4 regions of the Bradyrhizobium sp. LB13.1 genome follow, and region 1 is predicted to be linked to each of the others. Evidence: predicted binding sites of a transcription regulator. Region 1 holds the regulator's gene; each other region holds the start of a gene.

The links. Region 1 encodes LexA, which represses DNA repair genes until DNA is damaged. Its sites were predicted from a motif close to TGTTCNNNNTGTGTTCNG; they were not measured.
Region 2: the regulator LexA is predicted to act here: its motif matches at 3,126-3,143, upstream of ACVWYI_RS21845 (single-stranded DNA-binding protein).
Region 3: the regulator LexA is predicted to act here: its motif matches at 3,102-3,119, upstream of ACVWYI_RS34810 (ribonuclease T2).
Region 4: the regulator LexA is predicted to act here: its motif matches at 3,240-3,257, upstream of ACVWYI_RS11150 (DUF3072 domain-containing protein).

Annotation. Positions count from the first base shown of each region.
Region 1 is NZ_JBSRYQ010000001.1:4,688,084-4,693,115, reverse strand. Features, by position in the region: partial or broken gene ACVWYI_RS22340 (ComEC/Rec2 family competence protein) at 1-1,026, shown strand, start outside; gene ACVWYI_RS22335 (hypothetical protein) at 1,165-1,599, opposite strand; gene lexA (transcriptional repressor LexA) at 1,989-2,690, opposite strand; gene ACVWYI_RS22325 (molybdopterin molybdotransferase MoeA) at 2,867-4,078, opposite strand; gene ACVWYI_RS22320 (hypothetical protein) at 4,304-4,495, opposite strand; gene ACVWYI_RS22315 (HAD family hydrolase) at 4,667-5,032, opposite strand, start outside.
Region 2 is NZ_JBSRYQ010000001.1:4,586,460-4,591,491, reverse strand. Features, by position in the region: gene uvrA (excinuclease ABC subunit UvrA) at 1-822, opposite strand, end outside; partial or broken gene ACVWYI_RS21855 (outer membrane protein) at 1,100-1,847, opposite strand; gene ACVWYI_RS21850 (outer membrane protein) at 2,082-2,864, opposite strand; gene ACVWYI_RS21845 (single-stranded DNA-binding protein) at 3,311-3,808, shown strand; gene gyrA (DNA gyrase subunit A) at 4,185-5,032, shown strand, end outside.
Region 3 is NZ_JBSRYQ010000001.1:7,174,456-7,179,487, reverse strand. Features, by position in the region: gene uvrC (excinuclease ABC subunit UvrC) at 1-22, opposite strand, end outside; gene ACVWYI_RS34825 (outer membrane protein) at 274-897, shown strand; gene ACVWYI_RS34820 (cold-shock protein) at 985-1,200, opposite strand; gene ACVWYI_RS34815 (23S rRNA (adenine(2030)-N(6))-methyltransferase RlmJ) at 1,451-2,308, opposite strand; gene ACVWYI_RS34810 (ribonuclease T2) at 2,365-3,057, opposite strand; gene ACVWYI_RS34805 (hypothetical protein) at 3,196-3,660, opposite strand; gene ACVWYI_RS34800 (hypothetical protein) at 3,843-4,136, shown strand; partial or broken gene ACVWYI_RS34795 (DUF3617 domain-containing protein) at 4,182-4,714, shown strand; gene ACVWYI_RS34790 (ATP-binding protein) at 4,735-5,032, opposite strand, start outside.
Region 4 is NZ_JBSRYQ010000001.1:2,359,119-2,364,150, forward strand. Features, by position in the region: gene ACVWYI_RS11130 (hypothetical protein) at 69-281, shown strand; gene ACVWYI_RS11135 (Do family serine endopeptidase) at 399-1,934, shown strand; gene ACVWYI_RS11140 (hypothetical protein) at 2,207-2,587, shown strand; gene ACVWYI_RS11145 (DUF6496 domain-containing protein) at 2,594-2,920, opposite strand; gene ACVWYI_RS11150 (DUF3072 domain-containing protein) at 3,008-3,202, opposite strand; gene ACVWYI_RS11155 (hypothetical protein) at 3,319-3,540, shown strand; gene ACVWYI_RS11160 (hypothetical protein) at 3,559-3,765, shown strand; gene ACVWYI_RS11165 (hypothetical protein) at 3,900-4,145, opposite strand; gene ACVWYI_RS11170 (hypothetical protein) at 4,239-4,496, opposite strand; gene ACVWYI_RS11175 (hypothetical protein) at 4,638-4,859, shown strand; gene ACVWYI_RS11180 (HWE histidine kinase domain-containing protein) at 4,856-5,032, opposite strand, start outside.

The DNA.
Region 1 (5,032 bases):
GTGCAGATCGGCATGCCGAACCTGTTCGCATCGCCCGATCATTCGGCGACAGCGCGCGTTGCGATGTGGGGCGGGCGCGAGATCGCGATGCTGTTCATGGCTTCGCTGATCGCGGGACTTGCGACCACGCCCTATGCCGCTTTCCACTTCCACCGCGTCACCCCGTTCGGCGTGCTCGCCAATCTCGGTGCGATGCCGGTGGTCTCGGCGCTGGTGATGCCGGCGGGGCTGCTCGGGCTGCTTGCGGCTCCCTTCGGGCTCGATAGCGTGTTCTGGTGGCTGATGGGGATCGGCATCGACTGGATGGTCGTGGTCTCGCGCTGGGTCGCGGCATTGCCGGGCGCGATCGGCCGCATCCCGGCTTTCGGCATCGCGCCGCTGATCGCGGCGAGCCTGGGGATCATCGTGCTGGGCCTGTTGCGCACGCCGCTGCGCTGGTCCGGCGTACTGGTGCTGCTGGTCGCGATTCTCTGGGGGCTGTCGGTGCGGCAGCCCGACATCCTGATTGCCGGGGATGGCCAGAGCGTCGCGGTGCGGGGCAAGGACGGACATCTTCACCTGATCAAGACGAGCAAGGATAGCTTTTTGCTCAAGGAGTGGTTGGCTGCCGACGCCGATCCGCGCGATGCCGCCAGCACCTCGCTGGCGGCCGGCGTGTCTTGCGATGAATCCGGCTGCGTGACGCCGCTCGCCGATGGGCGGCTGGTCGCGCTGGCACTGCGCATCGACGCGCTGGCGGACGATTGCAACCGCGCCGCGCTGGTGGTGACGGCACGTCCCGCGCCGCCCGATTGCGCCGCGATGGTGGTCGATCGACGGCGGCTCGCGAGCCAGAGCGCGCTGGCGCTGACGCAGCGTGGTGACGGCTTTGCAGTTCAGGCGGTGAGGGAAAGAGGCACGAGCCGTCCCTGGTTGCCGGCCGGCGCAGGCGAAGGTGATTTCGACGGCAGTCTTGCGCCGAAAAAGATCCCGCCACGCAGCAAGGACGCAACGCCGGCGGAAATCGATTTGCAAGCCGACGATTAATCGGATCGTGCGGAGAGATGCAGTGGGCTGGTGCATCCGATCGGATTCGCTGGACGCAAACCACACCACCTCGCCGGCCACGGCCGGCGATTGCAAATCAATCCTGGCCTCCGATCCCGTGGCCGGAGGGCGACCGTGTCAGCCGATCGGCAGGCGCGTGATGGTCGGCTGCCTGTCGGCCATGATCTGCGGCTTGTGCTCGCGCTCGCCGGCCGGCAGCGTCACCGGCAGTTGCAGCACGGTCGCGCGCTGTCCTTCGACAAGCTGGGTCACCAGCACGTATTTGCCGTCGGGGAATTCGATCGCGTCATGATGGCGGTCGGGAATGTGCGGATCGATCTTGCCGAACTTGCCGACACGGGAATTGATCGTGCGTGTCCAGATCCAGCGATTATCGTAGCGGATGTTGTCGGCGAAGGCGAGCTCCGTTCCCGGCAGCAGGCAGACGGCCACAGTCGGATCGGCTGCGGACGCAAAACCACGCGTCGAGGTGCCGCGGAAGGTTGTCGTGACGACCGTCTCGCCGACTTCGGCGGGGCGCGACGCGATGGCATGCAGGCTGTAGTCACACATCGGGTGCTCCTCATGCTGGGATAGCAACCGGCGTCTCTTATCGAGGCGCAGGCCCCTATCAGAGTGGAAACACACAAGCCTCTGCTTGGTTATGGGCAAATCTGCGGCTGGTTTCCGCACGCCGCGATCACATTATCTTTCCCGAATCGGCGAGGAACAAAGCCTGCTCCTGGGCATTTCGGTCGCGCACGTCAGCGGCCGGAGATGCCCTTGCGCATGACGTCTCCTCAAACCGGAACGCCGCGAAGCCTCTGGGATGCTTGGTGCGGCGTGTCGAGGATGGGCCGCCGGAGAAGCGGCCGGATAATCTGTGCAGAACCAGGATGACTATCCAGCCGGAGCGGGCAATCCGTCCACTCCAATTGGTATTGCGTGACTGCCGTACGGGCTCAGTACTTTCGGTACAGCCCGATCAGCTTGCCCTGAATTTTTACCCGGTTCGGCGGCAGGATGCGCACCTCATAGGCGCCGTTGGCGGGCTCGAGCGCGATCGATGCGCCGCGGCGGCGGAAGCGCTTGAGGGTTGCTTCCTCGTCGTCGATCAGCGCCACCACGATGTCGCCGGTATCGGCGCTCTCGTTGCGCTGGATCAGCGCCATGTCGCCGTCGAGGATGCCGGCCTCGACCATGGAATCGCCGCGCACTTCGAGCGCGTAGTGCTCGCCCGAGCCAAGCATGTCAGGCGGTACGCTGATAGTGTGGCTGCGGGTCTGCAACGCCTCGATCGGTGTGCCGGCCGCAATCCGGCCCATCACCGGCACCGCGACCGGACGTTCACCATCGTCCGCGGGCAGGCTGGAGCTCGCACGTACCTTGCCGAGATTGCCCTCAATGACGCTCGGCGTGAAGCCGCGGCGGCTGCCGGCGGCGGCCTGGAGCTCGGGCAATTTGATGACCTCGATCGCACGGGCGCGGTTGGGCAGGCGTCGGATGAAGCCGCGCTCCTCGAGCGCCGTGATCAGGCGATGGATGCCCGACTTCGAGCGCAGGTCGAGCGCATCCTTCATCTCGTCGAAGGAGGGCGGCACGCCGCTTTCCTTCAGACGTTCATTGATGAACCGCAGAAGCTCGTATTGTTTGCGCGTTAACATCTCGACCAAAGTCTCCCGGTTGATGTCGTTCGATTCCGAGACGCTGAATTCAGCAATAAGCCGCTACACGCTCGAAACAAATCATGAACGGACACTATATGTTCGATATGTGTTCCGCAACTGCTTAATTTACCGTGAACAGAGCGAAGTTCGCGGAACATGCGTTGTCGGGGCGCTCACACGGGGAGCCGCAACACCTCGCAAGGTGTGCCTGCTTCGGCTTTCGGCGCGAACGGTGCGCGCACGAGAAGTACCTGTGCCGCAGCGAGATTCGCAAGCAGCGAAGAGTCCTGATGGTTGACGGGAAGGGCAACGCGCGTGCCGTCGTCGCGCTCCTCCAGATGCGCGCGCAGATAGTCTTCCCGCTGGTCGTTGGCGCCGACGTCGCGGCCGAGCACGGCGCGCTCGCGGCGATGGTGAATCACTGAACGGCCCGAGAGAGCGCGAATCAGCGGCACCAAGAACAGGAAAGCGCAGACGTAGGACGACACGGGATTGCCCGGCAGGCCGATCACCTCCATCGCGCCGAGCCGCCCGTGCATCATCGGCTTGCCCGGCCGCATCGCGATCTTCCAGAACGCCATCGTTATGCCTTCGTCCCTCAGCGCCTGCTGGACCAGATCGTGGTCGCCGACCGATGCGCCGCCGGTCGTGATCAGGATGTCGGCTCCGCTCTCGCGGGCGCGTCGAATGCCGACGGTGGTGGCCTCCAGCGTGTCGGTGGCAATACCGAGGTCGATGGTCTCGGCGCCCTCGCTGCGAGCGAGAGCGTGCAGGGCGTAGCCGTTGGAATAGACGATCTGGCCGTGACCGGGCGTGGTGCCCGGCATCACCAGCTCGTCGCCGGTGGCGAGGATCGCGACCTTCGGACGTCGGCAAACGGAGAGGTGCGGGTGATTCATCCCGGCCGCAAGCGCGAGGTCGCGCTCGGTGAGACGGCTTCCCTTGCGCAGGAGCACGTCGCCGTCACGGAAATCGACACCGGCGGGCCGGATGTGCCGTCCGGCGATCGCGGCTTCCTTGATCGTGATGCGCTTGCCGTCGGCGACCGTGTCCTCCTGGATCACGACGGCGTCGGCGCCGTAGGGAACGACGCCGCCGGTGAAGATCCGCACGGCCTCGCCGGCGCCGACTGTTCCCGCGAACGGCCGACCTGCCGCGACCTCGCCGATGACGGTGAGCTTCGAATCGATCGTCGCGGCATCGGCCGCACGCACCGCGTAGCCATCCATCGCCGACATCGCCTGTGGCGGCTGCGTGCGCCGGGCCGCGGCGTCGCGCGCGAGCACGCGATGGTAGGCTTCGTCGATGGCAACCATCTCTTCGGGCAGCGGCTCTGCACCCGCCAGCACCGCGGCAAGCGCGTCAGAAACCGGCATCAAGGCCACGGCGAAAACTCCTGCTCGGCACGTTCGGGCGAATGTTCCGCAAGTCTTCTAGCCGAGCGCGGGCGCAGAGGCAAAAACAGCTGAGCGGGGACAGTCATCCCGCTGCTTCACATTGTTCTGGAAGGCAAGATCAAGCCCGTCGCGGCATGATCCGAGGAACGAGACAGATCGGCAGGAGAGTGACCATGGCAGGGACGAGATGACGACCGCCCCGGCCAGCACCGATCAGGTCGCTGTCTGCTCGGGACTTACGTCGGGCGCCTTCGGCCCCTGATCCTTGTCGGGAAGCGGATCGGCCTGGGATTTCAGGTCGGCGGCCTTGCTCACGAGCTTGGCGGAAAGGGCCGAGTCTGAGGTTGTCCTGGCGAATTCAAGAAGAAGAGAGGCCTGCTTGGTGAGGTAGGTCTTGCCCAACACGATGATGCATCCGTCCGTAGAAGTCCCAACGGACTCAAGAGTCCGGAGGGTGGCATTCCGTTCCCGGAACTCTGTCTAAAAATGCACAAAGTGTTTTGGTTCCTCGTCCCCGGGGTGAAATTGTTCCGGATCGGCAGGTCGGCTTGCCTGGCAATGTGCTGGGGCGGGCGGTCAAATCCCCAGCGCCTTGAGGGCGATCCCGACGTCACGCGGCGAGATCACATGCACCGCCGTCATGCCGCGCGCCCGCGCGCCTTTGATGTTCTCGGCAAGATCGTCGAAGAACACGATACGCTCGGCGGGCACGCCGATCGCAGCAATGACGTGGTCGAAGGCCTCCGCATTCGGTTTGCGCAGGCCGATGCTGGACGACAAATACAGCTCGCGGAAATGGCGGAGGACGTCGGCATATTCCTTCGAGAAATAGTCCACGTGCGGCCGGTTGGTATTGGAGAAGACGTAGAGCGGCATCTGCTTCGCTGCCCGCGGCAACAGCTCGGCGATATCAGGCATTTCGCCGGTGAAGATCGCGTTCCA
Region 2 (5,032 bases), 100 kb from region 1:
GTCGTGGATCTTTGCGGTCTTCTTTTTCTCTTCCGCGGGTGCTGCCGCAGCCGGCGCATCAGCGAACTCGATGACGGCGAGGCCCTCGGCGAGCTTCAGCGCGGTCTCAAAGCTTTCGGCGAGGCGCTGGCCGATGTCGGCACGCACCACGATGCGATCGACGACGACGTCGATGTCGTGCGGGAATTTCTTGTCGAGGGTCGGCGCCTCGCTGAGCTCATGGAAGGTGCCGTCGATCTTGACGCGCTGAAAGCCCTTCTTGAGCCATTCGGTGAGCTCTTTCCGGTACTCGCCCTTGCGGCCGCGCACGACCGGCGCGAGCAGATAAAGGCGCGTGCCCTCGGGCAGCACCAAGACGCGATCGACCATCTGCGAGACGGTCTGGCTCTCGATCGGAAAGCCTGTGGCCGGCGAATAGGGCACGCCGACGCGCGCCCATAACAGGCGCATGTAGTCGTAGATTTCGGTGACGGTGCCGACGGTGGAGCGCGGGTTCTTCGACGTCGTCTTCTGCTCGATCGAGATCGCCGGCGACAATCCGTCGATCTGGTCGACGTCGGGCTTCTGCATCATCTCCAGGAATTGGCGCGCATAGGCCGATAGCGATTCGACGTAGCGGCGCTGGCCCTCGGCATAGATGGTGTCGAAGGCGAGCGAGGATTTGCCGGAGCCTGACAGCCCCGTGAACACCACCAGCTTGTCGCGGGGAATCTCGACGTCGACGTTCTTGAGGTTGTGCTCGCGCGCGCCACGGATCGTAATTGCGCGCAGATTTGATCCCACGTTCGGCTGTTGGCGCTTCGCCTTGATCACTTCATCCATCCTGGTGGTCCTCAAGAATCCCAAAGGCGCGCGATCGCGCCAACGCTGAAGGCGCGCTTCGCCCGGAACCGGGATCGGCGCCGATGGGTATGTCAGCGAACGTAGGAAGAACGAGGAGGGATTTCCAGTGGCCTTTGCGAATCGTCAACGGATTGTTGGCGCGCTGGCGGCATCTGGCAGCAGGAGGGCCAGCGGAACTACGCTGCAGGAGACCGCGCAAACAAAAAGGCCGGCGCAAGGCCGGCCTTTCGTAACGATGTGACGTCGGTCGTGCAGATCAGTACTTCGCGACGATCGGACCGCCGAAGCGATAGTTCAAGCGAACCGTGGCCATATCCACGTCCTGCTTGATGCTGTCGCTGCGGGTGTTCACACCGAGGAAGGTGAAGCTGTCGGTGTGCTTGCCCATGAACAGGTGGTTATATTCGACGGCGACCGACCAGTTCGGAGCGAAGCCGAACTCGATGCCGGTGCCGACCGTGCCACCCCAACGGGTTTCGTTGGCGGTATCGAGGGTGACGCCACCCAGAGTGCCGCTGAAACTTGTTGTGGGTGACGGCCGCGCCGCCCTTCACGTACCAGAGCACGTTGTTCCAGGCATAACCCACCTGACCGGTGAAGAGGCCGATGGCGTCGATCTTGGTGTTGTTCACCAGCGGGAAGAACGCGGCGGGCGAGCTGGTGTTCGAGCCCTTCAGGTCAGCCCAATCGCCCTGGGCTTCGAGGCCGAACACCCAATTGCTGGACTGCCAGCGATAGCCGATCTGGCCGCCGACGATGGCGCCGGTTGCATTGTGGCAGCCTTCAGCCGTGACGGGGACTGGTGCGCCAAGCACCGAGGTCGTATCCCAGCAATTGTGGCTCGAGCCACCACCGGCGTTGGCGCCGATGTAGAAGCCGGTCCAGTTGTAGACCGAAGCCATAGCCACCGGAGCCTTGGTGTAGGGGCGCGCCGCGAGATCAGCGGCCGAAGCCGGGGCAGCGAGAGCGAACAAACAGGCCGAAGCCAACAAAATCTTTTTCATTTTCAACTAATCCCAGTCCCCAGTTTCTGTTGCCCTCCCTATTCGGGAAAGGCATCGGACACTCTCGTCCAACTGATGTCACTCTTACACTACTAAAGCCGCAAGTTGTGTGTCCCACCGGCCACAGCAGCCTGAAAATGGAGCACTTGTTGACCTGTTATTCCCGTCGGGGAACGGAAACGAAAAGGCCGGCGCGAAGGCCGGCCTTAGAGTTCTTGAATGATGTCAGTTGGATCAGTACTTCGCGAGGACCGGACCGCCCCAGCGATAGTTCAAGCGGACAAGCCCCATATCGACATCCTGGCTAATTCGGTCGCTTCCGAATGTTGCGCCCGCGGGCGTTGTGAAGCCGATCGTGCGATTGCCAAGGAAGATGTGGTCGTACTCAAAGCCCAGCGACCAGTTTGGTGCGAAGCCGAACTCCAAACCGGCTCCGACCGTCCCACCCCAGCGAGTTTCACGCGCCGAAGCCAGCAGCGTACCCGCGCCGGGCGTACCTGCGGCGGCATAGACGTCGTACTTGTCACCGACCACGGCGCCGCCGCCCTTCACGTAGAGCAGCACGTTGTTCCAGGCGTAACCGACCTGACCGGTGATGAGCCCGAAAGAATCGATGCGAGAACGGTTGCGATCACCGGTCACCAAAGCGGTGCCCGGAAACAGTGTGCTCACGTTGTCGCCCCGGAAGTCGGCCCAGTTGCCCTGGCCTTCAAAGCCGAACACCCAACTGGCCGTCTGCCAGCGATAGCCGATCTGCCCGCCGACGGTGCCGCCTGTCGCATTGTGACAGCCTTCGCCGACCAATGTACCGGTCACCGGCGTAACGAAGTCCCAGCACTTGTGGCTCGACCCGCCGCCGCCGTTGATGCCGATGTAGAAGCCGCTCCAGTCATAGATGGTCGCAACCATCGGCGCCGGAGCCTTGTTGTAGGGACGTGCCGCCAGATCGGCCGCGCTCGCGGGAGCCGATACGCCCAACGCCACGGCACCGATTGCGCCAAACACAAGCTTATTCATTGCCAGTCTCCCCAGGTTCGTCGCTTCTTGTTGATCCGAAGCGGCTGATCAGGCGTGACGCCCATATGAACTAAGTCCGAGGCGACGGTAGCTCCATCGAGCGGCAGAGTCCGTCGCCCGGATGCAACAATGGCAGGCGGTGAAAGCGCCAATAACTTGCTGAATGTTAAGTTGTTCTGCTCTTCGGACGGGAACCTACAAAGGTTCCATCCAACGCTTCTGCAGATGAAGCATCCGCGAGCGACCGAAAGTCGGGTTTGCAGGAACAAATCTGGAACGAGATCCAAATAGATGCTATATTTGGGGATAACCGGAGGGATCGTGGGCTGAGCGTCCCTTGCGAGCGTATAGGGTCCGCAACAGGGTGGCAGAGGCCGCGGGCGCGGCCCCGCCTCGTGAAATTCAGTGGCATTCAAATTCAGTGGCATTCGGAGTGGAGAGCGGCGATGGCGGGAAGTGTCAACAAGGTCATTCTGGTTGGAAATCTCGGCAAGGATCCTGAAATCCGCCGCACCCAGGACGGGCGGCCGATCGCCAATCTGAGCGTCGCCACCTCGGAGACGTGGCGCGACAAGGCGACCGGCGAGCGCAAGGAAAAGACCGAGTGGCACCGCGTCGTGATCTTCAATGAAGGGCTCTGCAAGGTCGCCGAGCAGTATCTGAAGAAGGGCGCCAAGATTTACGTCGAGGGTGCGCTCCAGACCCGCAAATGGACCGACCAGAGCGGCGTCGAGAAGTACTCGACCGAGGTCGTGCTGCAGGGCTTCAACTCGACGCTGACAATGCTGGACGGTCGCAGCGGCGGCGGAGGAGCCGGCAGCTTCGGCGACGAGCCGGGCGGCGATTTCGGCTCATCGGGTCCGGTCAGCAGCGCGCCGCGCCGCCCCGTTGCCGCCGGCGGCGGTGGCCGCAACAACGACATGGACGACGATATCCCGTTCTGAGCGATCCCGTTCGAAGAACGCGGCGTATCGCACGATGTCGACGTGCCGGCCGGATGGGGCGGCGCTTCTCGTGTCGTGCCAGCAAATCTCGCTAATCGGCAGGACGGGCTCGGGATTTCCGGGCCCGCTTCATGTTTGGGTTGAGCTCGGATTGCGTCTCGGCAAGCGCGCTGACGGGCACGTTCGCCGCACGGTTTTCCAGGTGTTCCAGGCGATTTCGCAAGGTCGATGTGGCGGCTATCCGAGACATGGCTCGCAAGGGCTTAAGTTATTGGAAAAATAGGCGGAAAAAGCGCTTGCCCAAGCCTCGCAAGGGTGGTTATCCGAGCCTCGATGCGCTATATGATTCCCAGATAAAACCTCACCGGATTTCCCCTTGGCTGACGACGACGACAAGCCCGGCGACCAGCCGGCGCAACCCTCGGATATTCGCCCCGTCTCCATCTTCGAGGAGATGAAGAAGTCCTATCTCGATTACGCCATGAGCGTGATCGTGGCGCGGGCGCTGCCTGACGCCCGCGACGGCCTCAAGCCGGTGCATCGCCGCATCCTGTACTCGATGAACGAGCAGGGGCACACGCCCGACAAGAAGTACGTCAAGTCCGCCCGCGTGGTCGGCGACGTCATCGGTAAATATCATCCGCATGGCGACCAGTCGATCTACGACGCCATGGTCCGGATGGCGCAGAACTTCTCCATGCGCGTGCCGTTGATCGACGGCCAAGGCAATTTCGGCTCGGTCGACGGCGATCCCCCGGCTGCCTATCGTTACACGGAAGCCCGGTTGACGAAGGTGGCGCTGGCTCTGCTGGCAGATATCGACAAGGACACCGTCGACTTCCAGCCGAACTACGACAACAACGAGACCGAGCCGTCGGTCCTGCCGGCCAAGTTCCCGAACTTGCTCGTCAACGGCGCCGGCGGCATCGCGGTCGGCATGGCCACCAACATCCCGCCGCACAATCTCGGCGAGGTCATCGACGCCTGCGTCGCGTTGATCGACAACCCCGCGCTCACCATCGACGAGCTCATCAACATCGTGCCGGGACCGGATTTCCCGACCGGCGGCGTCATCCTCGGACGGCAGGGCATCCGCGCCGCCTATCACCTCGGCCGCGGCTCGGTCATGATGCGCGGCAAGGTCGCGATCGAGACCATCCGCAAGGAGCGCGAGGCGATCATCATCACCGAGATTCCCTACCAGGTGAACAAGGCGACGATGGT
Region 3 (5,032 bases), 2.5 Mb from region 1:
CGTCGGTGGAATCGTGAACCATGGAGCGAATTTAGGCGCTTGGGGTGCTGATTTGAAGTTCCGGCCGTGCGGCACGCACAGAATGGCGGCGCAGTTCCCGGTAACGCTTGCTTAAGCCTGTTAACAGCGCGGTAACCCGACTTAACAGGCCTTTAACTTAAAACTCTCGATAAATCTTACACGAAAAGGTCTTGGTTCCGTAACCATGCGGTTTTGCCTCGCGCGGCGGCGCAGGCATCGCACCCGGTGACGGCAGTTGCGTTGGAGTGTGTGATGAAGAGGCTCGTTGTGGGCGCAGCTGCGTTGGTTGCAGCCGGCTGGACGGCTTCGGCAAAGGCGGCCGATCTCAATTACGGGCAGCGTGCGCCCTACACGGTCAATCAGCCGCTCAACGGCTATAGCTGGGCGGGCCCGTATCTCGGCGGCAATCTCGGCTACGAATGGGGCTCGGTGAACAACAATCCCGCAAAGCCCTCCGGCTTCGTCGGCGGTGTTCAGGCCGGCTACAATTTCCAGAACGGCCCGTGGGTGTTCGGCGTCGAGGGCGACATCCAGGCCACGGGTGCCGACGACACCTTCGCGCCGTGGAAGTTCTCCAATCCGTGGTTCGGCACCCTGCGCGGCCGCGCCGGCTATGCCTTCAGCAACGTGCTGGTCTACGGCACCGCGGGCCTCGCCTTCGGCGAGCTGCGCGCGCAGACGTTCGGCTGGACGGAGTCGCACACCAGCGCCGGCTGGACCATCGGTGCCGGCGCGGAAGTTGGGTTCGCGCCGAACTGGAGCGCCAAGCTCGAATATCTCTACATTGATCTGTCGACGAGTCAGTTCGCGATTACAGGCGTGTCAAACGGCTATAGCGCCAGCGTTGTGCGCGCAGGCGTGAACTATCACTTCTGATACCCAAAGAAGAAAATACCGGACTACAGCCTCCCGGCCGCTCGCGGCCGGGATTTTTTTGGGGCCGGTGTTTTCGCGTGGGACTCGCTAGGAAAGGATGACTAAATCGACCGCCTTCGGCCCCTTCCCCTTCTTGTCCGGTTCGACTTCGAAAGTAATACGCTGTCCTTCGGCAAGGTCCTTTAATCCGGCCCGCTCCACGGCAGTAATGTGCACGAAGACGTCGCGGCCGCCGTCGTCCGGTTTGATGAATCCGTAGCCGCGCTCGCCGTTGAAAAACTTGACCGTTCCCGTCATGGCCATCGGGAAACTCCCCCTCATTGCTCCTCCGTCGCGACGCAGACGCACGTCACGACATGACCGGGCCTTACGAAGCCCGGGAGCTGGCCATCCTTGGGCAGACCATTCGGTCCGACTGGATCTTTCTTAGGCCTTCACTCCGCCGCAACCATTCGCGGAAGCGGAACGTAAAGCCAGTCACGGAAACAGCATAATACGGTTCTTTGCAGATTGACTACGGCTCTTGCATATTTTTCCCAAGAATGCCGGAGTGTTAGGGCCTCGGCACCTCTAATCGGAATCTGGCAGCGCCACCCTGGCCGAGCGGCATTTCCAGCTCGGGCAGGATCGTCTTGAGCTCGCCCTGCAGCGTGTAAGGCGGATTGACGATCAAGAGCCCGGTGGAGGTGAGAGTTGCGCCGTCGGCTTGCGGCGACACACTGAATTCGAGGCGCAGGCAATTTCCCGGCGGCTTTGCTGCGGCTGCGAGGCGCGCCACTGATTGCACCAGTGCGTCGGTGGCGCGCCGGCTCTTGGCGGGATACCAGATTACATAGATACCAGTCGGCCATTTCGCGAAAGCCGCCGAGAAGGCCTCGCCCAGCTTGTCGAACTCGTCCTTTGCCTCGAACGGGGGGTCGATCAGCACGAGCCCGCGCCGTTCCTTCGGCGGCACGAAAGCCGGCAGCGCCATCCAGCCGTCGAGATCGACCACGCGGGCCTGCTCGTCGTGGCGCAGCACGCCGATCAGCGCTTTCCGCGCCTTCGGCTCGAGTTCGCAGGCGACGAGGCGGTCCTGCGGCCGCATCAGGGCGCGCGCAATCAGCGGCGAGCCCGGATAAGCCTTGAGCTCGCCCTTCGGATTGTAGGCGCGGACAATATCGAGATAGGGCTTGGTCAGCGCGATGGTGTCGTTCGAGAAACGCGCCTGCATCAGCCGGGCGATGCCCGTCAGCCACTCGCCGCCGCGGCGGGCCTCGTCGCTTTCGAGATCGTAGAGGCCGGCGCCCGCATGGGTGTCGATGACGCGGAAGGCGCCCGGCTTGTCCTGGAGATAGGTGACGATGCGCGCCAGCACGATGTGCTTGATGACGTCAGCGAAGCTTCCGGCGTGAAAGGCGTGGCGGGTAATTCATGCAAGAGCACTACGCCACGTGACGGCTTGAGCAAAGAGGCACGACGCCGGGGCTACCCACCCCTGATCGGCGGCATCGTCACCTGGTCGCGGCGGCAGGCGCGGCGGTCGATCTCCTCGCAGGCGCGGAATTGCAGGTCCTTGCTGAGGCAGATGCGGACTTCGGACAGCCGCGTCCGGTTGCACGTGATCGAGACGGCGGCGTTGCCGAGGCCCGGATTGGCCTTGATGAAGGCCTCCTCCACCTCAGCCGGCGCCACGGTCTTGGCCTGCGATAGATCGAGATATTCGGCCGGAATCTTGATCGCGGCGCGCGCCTTTCGGATCGTTTCGAAATAGCTGCGGTCGGCGAGCCCCGAGCAGGTGCCGTGCTTGTCCCACTCGTTGAAAATCAGCCCCGGCGCCGGCATCAGATCGAGCATCGAGGAGACGATGCTGCGATTCAGCCGCGGCGACGGCCGCTGGCAATATTCCGGAAAACCGTTCTCATATTGCGGCCACAGACCATGCACCACGAAAGAGTAGGGCCGTCCGCTGCACTGGATCTGCGAGCGGCCGCCGCGCTCTGCCGCCTCCTCGCAGAAGGAGGGCGACCACGACAGCGACAGCACATAAAAATCGAATTCGCCGGGCGCGTTCTGCCGCTTGTCCTCGGCCTTCGCGCCGCCGGCCAGCGCAGCCAGCCCGGCCGCAAGCGTCAGCGAGATCATCAGGCGGGAGAACGAATGCAATCTGGAATGAAACATGGCGACCCCCTCAACTAGACTGTGCAGCAAGCCTAGCAGGCGATAGGAACATTTCAAGAACAAAATTCAGGCGGCCATTTCAGCCAACCGAATCAGAGCTTCTTGGACTGAGGCTGGGCTGCTTAAGGCTTAGGCTGCTTAAGGCTTGGCGGCGCGGCAGGACGGGTTGTAGGCCCAGTTGCGGTCGAGCCCGACCACGCACCATTCGACGCCCTGGCCGAAGCTGGCGAAGCCGCCATCCTCGATGATCGAGAAGTGCACCTTGCGCATCTTGCCGTCCGTGAGCATGGCCTCGCCGCTGCAAAAGCGGCGCGGAATGTTATCGGGTGCCCAGGGCCGGAACGCGGTCTCGCGAACCGCGGCGAAGCCGGTGATCTTCAACGAGGAATTCCAGAACGAGCTTTCCTTCTCCAAGAACTGGGAAGCGATCGTCGGCAGCGCCCTGTCGCATTCGGAGACGTTGCCGTCATAGCGCGGCCCGCTCAGCCAGAAATTCAGCTCCAGCGGATTGGCGGCCCTGGCCTCACCGAGCGACAGCGCCCCGAACAGGAGGCCGAGCACGGCGGCAAAGCGGAGCGATTTCAGGGAGGTCGAGGCGCGCATGGGCAATCCAGACAACATGATCTGCGAGGGACGGACGGTGCCGTGAAGGCCGCGCGGGGTCAAGTGCAGCGCGGCAACACTTGCCGACGAGTTGACCACAAGGTCGCAGCAACCGGCCTTCCGTTCTTTCCACCGCCGCCCCGGGCACCGTAAACTGCCACCAACCAATCGGAGTGACGGGAATGCGAATCATTGCGGCCGCGGGCCTACTTGCCTTGGGTATGATGGCGAGCCAGTCGGCGCGCGCCGATATCCTTCCGGTGCCTCCGTTTAAGGGCAACGACACCGGCGGCATCATCGCCTATTCGATGGCAACCCAGGTCGATGCGCGGCAGGTCGCGGTCGATCACTGCGCGCGCTACGGAAAGGTCGCGAAATTCCTGGGGGTGCAGGCCTATGAGGGCGGCTACATCTCGTTCTCATGCCGCTGGGTGCCCTATGGCGCTGCCGACAAGCCGATCCGCACGCTCTACTGAGGCGTTTTCGTAACGCCCGCAATCTCTTAGCCGGGAGCTTCTCACATGACGCGCAAACTCGCTTTGCTCGGCTCGGCCCTTTGCCTCGTCTTGTCGGCCGGCGTAGCCAGCGCCGACGATCTGCCGATGCGCAAAGCCGGTCTCTGGGAATTGAAGATGCTCAGGACCGCGGTACGCCCGTGCCCGAAATGACCATGCAGCACTGCACCGACGAGACCGTCGACAAGGAGATGAACAACAACGTCTCCCCGATGGCCAAGCAGATCTGCGCCAAGCAGGACATCAAGAAGACCGCGACCGGCTATGTCAGCGATTCCGAGTGCAGTGTCGCGGGCATCAGCACGACCTCGCATGCCGAGATCACGGGCGATTTCAATTCGGCCTACACGGTGAAGACCTCGTCGCACGCACAAGGTGGCGCCGCCGGCGCCGCGGGGCGCGATTCCACGATGACGCTCGAAGCCAAGTGGCTCGGAGCCTGCAAGCCCGAGCAGAAGCCCGGCGACATCGTGATGCCCGGCGGCTTCAAGATGAACGTGCGCGACATCGACAAGCTGAAGGCGCTGCTGCCGAAATAGGGCTATTGCGGTTACATCCGTTACACCGGTATCCGCACGCTCGCCCTTAATCCGCCCATCGGGCTATCGCCGAGCGTGATGTCACCGCCATGCGAGCGGGCGATGTCGCGTGCGATCGCGAGGCCTAGGCCGGTGCCGCCTTCGTCCTGGTTGCGGGCGTTGTCCAGCCGCAGGAATGGCTTGAACACCTCTTCGCGCAGATGGGCGGGAATGCCCGGCCCGTCGTCGTCGACCGTCACGGTCAAATAACGGTGATCGCGCTGACCGGTGATGGCGATGCTTTTGCCGTAGCGGGCGGCGTTGGTGACGAGGTTGGCG
Region 4 (5,032 bases), 2.3 Mb from region 1:
TTTGCACGACCGCCATCGCCCTGACGCAAATAAGGGCCATAACCCCTGTGAACGCGAGGGAGGCTCTCATGGAGAACGTACGTCGTTACCGCGCGCTGGCGTCCCTCTGTCGTCAGCAGGCCGCCTACCGGCCGCTCCAGAACTGGGAACTGCTCGGCCAGGCTGAACATTTTGAATATCTCGCCGAAGTCGAGCTCAAGGCACATTACGATGCGTGCAATGCGCAACATGACGAGGACGCTGTCGCGGCCACGGCGTGGGAGAGGCCTGCCGCGGCGTGACATTTCGTCCGGCCTCCGTGTCTTCTTTGCCAAGATTTAATCGCGTGGACGGGACGCCGTAAGGTGGCGACCACCATGTTGGGTGCAAGGCGACTTACCCAACATGGACATATCGACATGAACGATCGCGTCAATTCCGACACCACCACGTCCCGCAAGATACTGAGGCCGCGCCGGCTCGCGCTGCTCGGCACCGTGGCCGCGCTTGGCCTGGCCGTGCTGGCGACTGCTCCCGGCTCTTCGCCGTTCAGCGCGACCTCCTTCATTGCGCCCGCCCAGGCCGCGGAGACCGCCACGACACCGCAGGGCTTCGGCGATCTCGTCAGCAAGGTCAAATCCGCCGTCATCTCGGTGCGGGTCAAAATCGACCAGGACAGCGAGAAGAGCGCGATGCTGCAACAGAACCGGATGGATTCGGACGAGGCGACGCCGTTCGACCAATTCTCACGGCAATTCGGCTTCGGTGGTCCGGGTGGCATGAACGGCATGCCGCGCCAGCGCCACCAGACTATCACGGGTGAGGGCTCCGGCTTCTTCATCTCCGCCGACGGCTATGCCGTGACCAACAACCACGTCGTCGACCACGCTGAGTCGGTGCAGGTGACGATGGATGACGGCCAGACCTATACCGCGAAGGTGGTCGGCACCGATCCGAAGACCGATCTCGCGCTGATCAAGGTCGAGGGCAAGAAGGATTTTCCGTTCGTCAAATTCTCCGACCAGAAGCCGCGCATCGGCGACTGGGTGGTCGCGGTCGGCAATCCCTTCGGCCTCGGCGGCACCGTGACCGCCGGCATCGTCTCGGCCAGCGGCCGCGACATCGGCAACGGTCCCTATGACGATTTCATCCAGATCGATGCACCGATCAACAAGGGCAATTCCGGCGGTCCGGCGTTCGACATGAACGGCAACGTGATTGGCGTGAACACCGCGATCTTCTCGCCCTCCGGCGGCTCGGTCGGCATCGGCTTCGACATTCCGGCTTCGACCGCAAAGCTCGTCGTCGCACAGTTGAAGGACAAGGGTGCGGTGACACGCGGCTGGCTCGGCGTGCAGGTGCAGCCGGTGACATCGGATATCGCCGACAGCCTCGGCCTCAAGGAGGCGCGCGGCGCGATCGTGGACAATCCGCAGGACGCTAGCCCGGCAGCGAAGGCGGGCATCGAGGCGGGCGACGTCATCACCGCCGTCAACGGCACCGCGATCAAGGACTCCCGCGATCTCGCCCGCACTATCGCTACGCTTGCACCGGGCACGTCCGTGAAGCTCGATGTCGTCCACAAGGGCGACAGCAAGACGGTGACGCTGGTGCTCGGCGAATTGCCGAACGAGCGGCAGGCTAAGGCCGACGAGGGCAAGGCGCAGCCGGATGCCGGCACGCCGCGTCTCGGGCTCAGCCTGGCTCCGGCCGGCGACGTCCAGGGCGCCGGCCAGAAGGGCGTCGTCGTCACTGAAGTCGATCCGCAAGGGCCGGCCGCGCAGCGCGGCATCCAGACCGGCGACGTCATCCTCAACGTCGGCGGCAAGGCCGTCGCCAATATCGGTGATGTCCGTTCGGAGCTGGCGCAGGCGAAATCGTCCGGCAAGCGCAGCGTGCTGCTGCAGATCAGAAACGCGCAGGCGACCCGATTCGTCGCGGTGCCGCTCGCATAAGTCGAACGGCGATCCGCGCAAATCCAAAAAGGCGGCCCACGGGCCGCCTTTCCTGTTTGCCTTCAGGATTCCGGATGGCCGCCGATAACATTCTCGTTAACGGCAGAGAGGATGACCCGGTTCGTCCGAAAAAGCCGTGTTCGCTCATCACAATTGCGGATCTCGTATGGAGTCGGCGGCAATGAAGCCGCCGGGACGATTGCAAGCGTGGAACTTCGAACTTGCCGCCGCTGAGCTAGCTGGCCGGCAGTTCGCATTTGATCGGTGCCGACATGGATCGATTGAAGCTCTCGGATCGATTGAAGCTCTCGCTGAGGACTGCGCTGCTCGTGGCGCCATTCGTGCTGTGGGGTGGAAACGCTCTCGGGCGCGACGACGGCCGCTACGCGGACTCACCCCTCAAGCCGTGGTTCGACGGCCTGCGCAGCCATCTCGGTCCGTGCTGCTCGGATGCGGATGGGTTTGCCGTCGCCGATCCCGACTGGGACTCGCACAACGGGCATTATCGGGTGCGGCTCGACGGGGAGTGGGTGGAGGTCCCGGACGAAGCCGTGATCACCGAGCCGAACCGGGCCGGCCGAACCATGGTGTGGCCGGTGAAGACCGCGTTTGGCGTTTCGATCCGCTGCTTCATGCCGGGCAGCATGACCTGACAGAGTTCAGCGCGACCGTTTGGAGGATTTGCGCTTCGACGTTTTCTTCGACGTTTTCTTCGACGTTTTCCTGGACGTTTTCTTCGAAGTCTTCTTCGTCTTCTTGGAGGTCTTCTTCTTGGAGGTCTTTTTCGCGGCCTTCTTCGGGACCTTCTTGCCCTTCTTGCGTGCCTTCGACAGGCCGATCGCGATTGCCTGCTTGCGGCTCTTCACGCGTCCGCCTCGACCGCCAGGTCCGCTCTTCGCGCTGCCCTTCTTGTAGCGTTTCATCTCGCGTTCGACATCGCTGCCGGAGCTGCGCGAGTAGCGGCGCTTCTTTGCCTTGCGTGCCATGCATGTTCTCCCTTGGCCGGGGAGAACCATCCGCGACAGGCATGGTTCCGAAAGCGGGCACGCAACGTCCTGGATTGAGCGGGTAGCCTAGAACGAATTCGCCAGCTCGATCTCCGCTTCCAGCACCTGGATGCGCCGTGCTGCCTCACTGGAGGACAGGTCCCGCGCATATTGCGCGGGTTGATAGGCCTCTTCGCTGAGCCGTTTCAGCCTGAGGCCCTGTGTCCGGGTCATCTGCTCGGTGAGGAAAGCCCTGGCATCGTATTTACCCTGAACCTGCATGTCGCTTCTCCGGACCTGAAATCGTGACTTGACTATATGTTCTTATTTTGTTCTAACAAGTCATGGACAACAGAATTAATGAAATTCGACGCAAAATCAGTGTGTTGAGGCTAGAAATGGCCGATGTCGAGGCGTCCGTGCGCGAGTTCGTCGACCGTGATCGCGACTGCACGGAGAAGGCCCTGGCGCAGATGGATCTGCGCTGGAAAATCAATCTTCTGATCGGCGAATGGAAGGCTGCAGGTGGCGGCGATGTCCTGCCGGATGTCCGCGACAGGATGCGCCTTCGTTCCGCGAAGAAAGCCGGCAATCCCGTGCGTGCTATCGCGCGCCATTGAGAGCTTTGGGAGTGTGCCGTGGAAGAAGACCCGGCGACGTACCGGATCTTGAGACTGCGCGCCGAGATTCTCGAACTGGGCTCGGCCATCCGGCAGCTGCAACGCGAGGGGCTCGACGACGCCGCGGCCCAGCTCCTGATCGTGCGCAAGAGCGAACAGCTCGATCATCTCGTGAAATCAGATCGTGCGGGCTGTCATCCCGACCTCACCGGCGGCCGTCGTTGAAGCGTACGCGCGCAGGGCGACATGCGGGCTTGTCGATGCCGGAGGTTGGCGAAGCGGCCTGAGAAGGGTTCAGCCGAACCCGCAAAGCAAAAAGGCCCCGCGATGGCGGGGCCTCCTTGAATTTCGCCGAGCAGCTACTTGGTGTTGCTCATGCCACCCTTGTTGTGCGTCATGGTGCCGCCCTGGTCGGAGCCGGGGCCGGAGCCGCCCTGACCGGAGGGATCGGCGCCCTTGGAGGATTTGGTGTTGGCGCCCGTGGTCTGCGACGACGACATGGAGGATCCATGTTTCGCCTTGTGCGACTTTGCCTGCACGGCGAACGGCGCGGCGGCGAGGCCGGTTGCCAACATCACGGCGAGGGCGAGCTTGGTTGTCTTCATGGGGGAACTCCCTGAGTTGAATTGACGCAGGCAGCCAACCGCGCTCGGTCACAGGAGTTCCGAACACAGGAGCTCCGCTGCATCACGCACACTTCAAGATTCCTTGTCCTCTGCGAGGATGAAGACGACGCCGGTGAGTGTCGCGCCGATCGCGAATGTCGTCGCCAATGTGAGGGCGAAAGCGACAGCGGCCTGGCTTCCGCCGTGGCTGAGCAGGTTGGCGACGGCTGGATTGGTCAGAACGAGCACGAGGCTGAAAGCGAGGCCGAGGGCTGCGCCCATCATCGCATGCGTCATCAGCTTGACGAGGCCGCTGGGAGAGATCAGGTCCGACGACTTTTTCGTGCGCATGGAACTCTATCCCGATCTCGCATGCAACGCCTGCGACGCTCGCCGGTTCCATCCGAATGAAGGAATTGTCATTGCCCGCTTCATCCGACGTTCATGCCGGCTTTGCGAGGATGAAGACGTCACACCACGGGAACATTCGATATGGGTAAGGTGGTCTTTCTTTACCGCTCGCTGGCCTATCGCAACGCCGCCGCGGACATCCTGGGCAAAGCGCGCAAGCTGCCCCGCGGCGCGGAGCGAAGTGCTGCTCGCCGCTATGCAAAAGCGCTGCGCGAGCTCGCCCGAACGGAAGCCTGGCTCGAAGGACGCGTCGCGCGCGAACCGCGTCCGGCGCAGCGCATGACGAATGCGTCCTCCGGCTAGCCGGATGCGCGCTGCAATTCGGCGGAGCTGGCGTCTTCGAATTTGCCTGGTGTCGTTGTCGCGGCAGTCTTGCGAATCAACGGCACCTCCAGGCGGCACAGCAGGCCCTCGGCGCGCCAATCGAAATGCGCTTGTCCACCGAGCTGGGACTCGACGCTCGCAAGCAGGCTCCG